One region of the Comamonas sp. 4034 genome, then DNA from elsewhere that is predicted to be linked to it. Evidence: riboswitches for the same ligand, from Rfam matches in the RefSeq annotation. Region 1 holds a riboswitch; the other holds the start of a gene.
What was found. A riboswitch is a leader RNA that binds a small molecule or an ion and turns the genes downstream of it on or off. The one in region 1 is predicted to bind cobalamin.
Positions count from the first base shown of each region.

Region 2: linked by a shared signal. The riboswitch ahead of ABIE32_RS09590 (TonB-dependent receptor) and the one ahead of ABIE32_RS05820 (TonB-dependent receptor domain-containing protein) in region 1 are both predicted to bind cobalamin.

Region 1 is NZ_JBNDIT010000004.1:58,305-61,714, reverse strand. It holds gene ABIE32_RS05835 (sulfite exporter TauE/SafE family protein) at 1-161, opposite strand, end outside; gene ABIE32_RS05830 (cell division protein ZapA) at 672-1,061, opposite strand; gene ABIE32_RS05825 (PspA/IM30 family protein) at 1,058-1,276, opposite strand; cobalamin riboswitch at 1,314-1,560, shown strand; gene ABIE32_RS05820 (TonB-dependent receptor domain-containing protein) at 1,750-3,410, shown strand, end outside.
Region 2 is NZ_JBNDIT010000007.1:74,955-78,364, forward strand. It holds gene hemE (uroporphyrinogen decarboxylase) at 66-1,181, opposite strand; cobalamin riboswitch at 1,353-1,605, shown strand; gene ABIE32_RS09590 (TonB-dependent receptor) at 1,730-3,410, shown strand, end outside.

The sequences.
Region 1 (3,410 bases):
GCCATCTTGATGGCCAGTTCCGGGGCAACGGCCTGGGTGCCCAGGATGTAGGTCATGAAAGGCACCAGCACCATGCCCCCGCCGATGCCAAGCAGGCCCGCCAGAAAGCCGGTGATCAAGCCCACGCACGAGAGCGGAAGCAGAACGATGGGATCAGTCATGGGCACCAGTATTCACCTGGACGGTTGTGGTACGCCCAGTAAAAAGGCCACCTGAACCAGGTGGCCTGAAACCCCGCCGCGGCGGAGAGGAGAAGTTGAAAGTGGCTGGCCTCATTGCTTCGGATCAGGCCAGCCAGGCCGAAAACAGGTGTTCGCAGCGGATCCACCAGACCGTCATCCTGAACCGGGGGTTCAGGTGGGCAAGGGCAACCTATCGTTGGGTTCATCTGACGCGAGACGATCACGCTCAATAGGTGATGTACCAAGCCCGTGCTCGTAGAGCATTGGTTCAAGGAACTATAAAGTCTGGCAGGGCTGCGAACGGCTCCATTGTACCGGCAGCCAGGGGGGGATGGCCGTAAAAAACCAATTCAATGCCCAAAGGCTGGGCAAAAACAATAGCGCCCACTGATTGCTGAATATGGGCTCAATGCCGATTTTTCAGCAAATGCTTGCATGCGGCCGCGATCTGGTGTTGTGTGCGAGCCGATGGAGGCGTTTTGCAAAACCCTACACCGTCTGCGTCGCATTGCCTGTGGCTGGCTGTCCAGTGGCGGCATCGAGGCGCTGCATGATGGATTGCAGGCGGGGCTCCTCCCAGTCGAGCGAAGCCTGGGCGGTAGCGGGTTCGGCCTGCTCAAGCTGCGCCACCTGGGTACGGGCCTGTTCGGCTTCCTGGTTCAGCTCGGTGTTCTGGGTTTTCAGATCGAGCAGATCAAAGGCCATGTTGAGGGCAGCCAGCACGGCGATGCGCTCGCGTCCACGAATCTTGCCGGCGTCGCGGATGCCGCACATGGCTTCATCCACCTGCTTGACGGCGGCCATCAGTCGCTCTTCCTGGCCTTCGGGACAGCCCAGCATATAGCTTTGCTGCATGATGTGAACTTCAAGCTGCTTCATGATTCGTCCTGGTCAAAAGTCTTGGGCAGGCGTTCGATCAGCGCGTCAACGCGCGAGCGGGCGGCCGTCAGGCGCGATTGTAGGGAGTCGCGTTCATGGGTGAGGGTATCCACCTGTTCCTGCAGGGTGGCATGCGCGCGCTGCAGTTGTTCGTAGCGGGTCAGCAAAGTTTCCACCCGCTCAAGCATCAGGTCCAAAGAAGGCGTAGTGACCATAGAGAGACAGTTTTATTAAAGCGCAACAGTAAAGACGATAAAATTGTACCCGTTGGTGCTCGCCATGGTGGTTCACATTCTGGCAGTTCAACGGGAAGCAGGGGAGTGCGCTTGTGCCCTACAAGCCATGCTCAACCTGCGCTGCCCCCGCAACGGTAAGCGATGGACGGTATTTGCCCTCCGCAGCCCGCACTCTAAGCCACTGGATACCTTGAACAAGTCTCTGGGAAGGCGCGCGCTGTGTCATCGTCAGCCCGGATACCGGCCAACACTGTGGATGGCGGTGCGCTGCAGAGCGCGCCGCTTCTGTTTTTCCCCATTTGCCGGCGGGGAGGCTGGCGCGGGGTACTTCATCGCTTGAGATGTAGATGCATTCCCATTCGCCAGTGGTGCGCCTGTGCGCGCCCGATTCTGCTATCGTTTTTTCTTCGTTGCACTCGCCATACACCCGCATTGCCCTGGCGGCGGCTCTGATGGCTGCCAGCCTGTCGGCACAGGCCCAGACTGCGAATGAAACAGAGGGTAAAACCCTGGAGGCGATGGTAGTCACCGCCAACCGCATCGAGCAACCGCTGTCCGATCTGACGGCCGATATGTCCATCATCGACAGCAAGACCATTGAGCGCCAGGGGCCAGGTGGCGTGGCCGATGTGCTGGCACGCGTGCCGGGTATCCAGATGACCCGCAATGGCGGCCCGGGCACCAGTACCAGCTTGTTCATTCGAGGTGCCGAGACGCGCTTTACCGCCGTGTATGTGGATGGCGTGCGCGTCGATTCGCAGTCCACCGGCGGTGCCTCGTGGCAAAACCTTCCGCTGGCGCTCATCGACCGCATCGAAGTGCTGCGCGGCCCGGCAGCGGCCGTGTATGGGTCGGATGCCATGGGCGGCGTGGTGCAGATCTTCACCAAGAAGGGCGAAGGCGCGCCCAAGCCCTATGTGGGCTTTGGCGTTGGCAACCGTGGCACCTATACGGCCGAAGCCGGCATCTCTGGTGGCGAAGGGGCGTGGGACTACTCGATTGGCCTCAACCGCGCACAATCGGATGGCTTCAACGCGCGCACCACGGCCACCGCCAACCCCGACAAGGACGGCTACCGCAACAACGCGGTCAATGCGCGCCTGGGCTACCAGCTCAACCAGCAGCACCGGCTGGAAGCCACCATGATGGCCAGCAACATGAATTCGGGCTACGACGTCTCCCCCAAGGAAGATGACCGCAGCATCAACAAGATGTATGCGTTGGGCCTGAACTGGCAGGCCAAGTGGACCGACCACTACAGCACCAAGCTGCAACTCACCCAATCGCGCGATTACTACGAAACCCGGCCATCGCCCTACCAGACCGATACCCGCCTGCACAACTACCTGTTCCAGAACGAGTGGCGTTACGGCATTCACACCATAACGGCCGCGCTGGAGCGCCGTGAGGATTCGCTGGTGAACGGCGGCATCGACCGCGACCGCAGCCAGAATGCGCTGGCGCTGGGCTACGGCATGCACAGCGGTGCACACACCGTGCAGTTAAACCTGCGCCGCGACGACGACAGTGAATTCGGCGGCAAGACCACGGGCAGCGCAGCCTATGGCTACGAATTTGCACCCAACTGGCGTGCCACCGCAACCGTGGGAACCGCCTTCCGCGCGCCCACGCTGTACCAGCGGTTCAGCGAGTACGGCGATGCATCGCTGGCTCCGGAAAAAAGCAAGAATGCCGAATTGGGCCTGCGCTGGGCACAGGGCGCAGACAGCTTCTCTGCCACCGTGTACCGCAACAACGTCACCAACCTGATCAACTGGGTGGGCGGCACAGGCACTTGCAGTGGCAACAATGGACCTTATGGCGGCTGCTACTCGAATGTTGGCAAGGCGCGCCTTGAAGGCATCACTCTGGCCGGCACCACCAAGCTGGGCCAGTTCAACCTGCACGGCTCGGTGGATTTCCAGAACCCGCGCGACCAGACCACGGACAAATTGCTGGCACGCCGTGCCAAGCGCTATGCCACGCTGGGTGGTGACACGCGTGTGGCCGGCTGGACTCTCGGCGCCGAAATGCAGGCCACTGCCAAGCGCTATGACAATGCGGCCAACACCAATGTGCTGGGCGGTTACACCTTGTTCAACCTGTCGGCCAG
Region 2 (3,410 bases), on a different contig from region 1:
CTGCTGCATCAAAGGCCAAAGACAAGCCCCGCATGGCGGGGCTTGTCTTTGAAGCAGGTGCTGCTTTACTTGCGCATGGCGCGCGACTGGCTGTGCACTGCTTCGACGAGTGCGGCCACATGCTCGGGTGGCGTGAACTGGCTGATGCCATGGCCCAGATTGAAGATGTGCGTGGGGCCGGTGGTGGTGCTGTCGGTGTGCGGCTTGCCAAAGCTGCGGAGCACGGACTGCACCTGCTCCGCAATGCGCTCGGGCGGGGCGAACAGCACGTTCGGGTCGATATTGCCTTGCAACGCCTTGCCCGGGCCACCCACTGTGCCACCAACGACAGCGCGCGCATGGCCCAGGTTGGCCGTCCAGTCGAGGCCCAGCACTTCGCAATCCAGTGCGTTCATGTCCTGCAGCCAGATGCCGCCGCCCTTGGTGAAGACGATGCGGGGCACGTCCTGGCCATCGGCGCCGTGGCGCTTCAACTGGCTGAGTACACGTTTGGTATAGGCCAGGCTGAACTGCTGGAACATGCCGTCGGCCAGCACGCCGCCCCAGCTGTCAAAAATCATCACCGCCTGCGCGCCCGCGTCGATCTGCGCATTCAAATACGCCGCCACGCTGTCGGCGTTGATTTCGAGGATGCGGTGCATCAAGTCGGGGCGCGCATACATCAGCGATTTGACCTGGCGGTAGTCGTCGCTGCCTTTGCCTTCGACCATGTAGCAGGCCAGCGTCCAGGGGCTGCCGGAAAAACCGATCAACGGCACGCGGCCATGGAGCGCGTGGCGGATGCTGGTGACGGCATCGAATACATAGCGCAGCTTGTCCATGTCGGGCACGGCCAGCTCTGCGACTGCCGCCTCGTCGCGCACATTCCTCGCAAAGCGAGGGCCTTCGCCTTCGGCAAACGACAGGCCCAGGCCCATGGCATCGGGAACGGTCAGGATGTCGGAGAACAGGATAGCCGCGTCGAGCGGAAAACGCTCCAGCGGCTGCAGGGTGACTTCGGTTGCATAGTCCACATTCGTGGCCAGGCCCATGAAACTGCCCGCCTTGGCGCGCGTGGCCTTGTATTCGGGTAGGTAGCGGCCAGCCTGGCGCATCAGCCACAGGGGCGTGTAGTCGGTGGCCTGGCGGCGGCAGGCGCGCAAAAAGGTGTCGTTGTGCAGAGGGGCAAAGGTCGTGCTCATGGCCTGATTGTCGCCCAGTGACGCAAGGCCGCCGGGGAGAACCTGACTGTGGGTACCGCCTTCACGGCATAGGGCTAATCGCTGTGGCCTGCACTTGGGGTGCCGTAGAGGCGAAAGGCCCATTTCAGCCCGGTGATAGAATTGCGCATCGCCCTGAGAATCATTTCTCCAGGGCGTTTCGTTTCGGAAGGTGCTCGCCTTGGCGAGTGAAACGGGAACAAGGTGCGGTCGATCGACCCAGGCCTTGGCTGCCCCCGCAACGGTATGCAGGAAAACACCCCAGGCAAGCGCTCTGTGCGTTTGCAGCCACTGGATCGGCGTGTGCGCTCCAACATGGAGCGCTGCACGCTACCGGGAAGGTGGGGTTTGGGTCCGAGATGGATCGCCTGCGAGCCCGGAGACCGGCCCGCCGATGTTCACAGCGCATGCTTTTGGGTGCATGCGCTGGCTTTCTACTGTCTGCGGGGTGCGGATGGCGTTCTCGGTACCAGTTTCGGTTCGTGGGTTCGGCCATCGCTTCAGACAGCGGATGTTCTGGGGGCGGCGCGATGCACGGCCTTTATTTTTCTTTCCCTCTCCTGCGGCGCACGGCCTGTGGCCTGCTGCTGTCTCCGGCGGCCGTTCTGGCGCAGCAGACTCTGACCGAGGTGCTCGTCACTGGCAGCCGCAATGAGGCGCCTGCACTGGACACCGCACGCCGCTCTGCAACGGCGTCACACGTTGATGTGCCCACGCTGGACCTGCCCGCCAGCGTGAGCGGCGTGTCGGCCGAGCAGATCGATGAGCGCGCTGACCGAGGTGCCGCTGAAGCGGTGACGCGGACCGTGGGCCTGTCGGCTGCTGGCACGCCGGGCAATGGCGGGCTGGCGTTTGCGAGCCGGGGCTTCTATGGTGTCAATTCGGTAGGTGTGGCCGAAGACGGCATCACGTTGGGCGTGGGCTCGGGAACCATCAGCTACCCGTCGGACACCTGGGGTTATGAACGCTTTGAAGTATTGCGCGGCCCCGCGTCACTGATGTACGGCAGTGGCACCATGGGCGCCACAGTCAATGCCATCCGCAAGCAGCCCAGCCGAGAACGCTCCACCGAACTCTTGCTCTCGGGCGGCAGCCATGGCACTGCGCGCATGGGCCTGGGCAGCACCGGAGCCCTGAGCGATACGCTGTCCTACCGTGTGGACGCCTACGGCGCGCGCAGCGACGGCGACCGAGCCTTCGACAACAGCAAGGGCGGCAAGCTGATGAGCGCGCTGCGCTGGCAGCCGCGTGGCGATTTCACGCTTGATCTGACGGCCGACATCAGCAGCCAGGCGCCATCGCGCTACTACGGCACGCCGACCATCAATGGCCGTGTGGCGCGCGAGCTGATCGGCACGGGCTACAACACCGAAGACAGTGACATCCATTACCGCGACAAACGCTTCAAGGCCAAGGCGACCTGGCAGGTCAACGACGCGCTGGCTGTACGCAACGAGCTCTACCACTTTGGCGCCGACCGCCACTGGAAGAACATCGAGGCCTATGACTACAACCCGGTCGCGGGCACGGTGGCACGCTCGGATTACCTCGAGATTGGCCATGCACTGCAGCAAAACGGCAACCGCCTGGCGCTGGACTGGAAGAGCAGTGCACACCAGGTGGCCGTGGGCTGGGATGTGTCCCAGGCCAACTTCCGCAACACCAGCAATTCTCCATATACGGGAAGCTCCGTCGTCTCTGCATTCGATCCGGTGCCGGGCACATGGATCAGCCCCGATCCGTATCTGCCGCGCATGGGCTCGACCTTGCGACAGAACGCGCTGTACATTGAGGATGCCTGGAAGATCAACGAGCAGTGGTTGCTGATGGGCGGCATCCGCCGCGACTGGTACGAATTCTCGCGGCAGGACTTCGTGGCCAATACGGGCTTTGACAAGGACCTGAATGGCACCTCGTGGCGCCTGGGGCTCACGCGCAAGCTGACCGCGCAGTCGAGCGTCTATGCACAGATGACTACCGGGCACGATCCGGTTACCAGCCTGCTGTCGCTGGCGGCCTCGCAGACCGGCTTTTCGCTCAGCAAGGGCCGCCAGCAGGAAGTCGGCTTCAAGCAGCAACTGGCTGATGGCCGTGGCGAATGGACGGCAGCGCTGTTCCATATCGCCAAGGGCGACATCATCACCCGCGATCCGGCCAATTCGGCTCTGTCGATCCAGGGCGGCAAGCAGTCATCGCGCGGGCTGGAGCTGA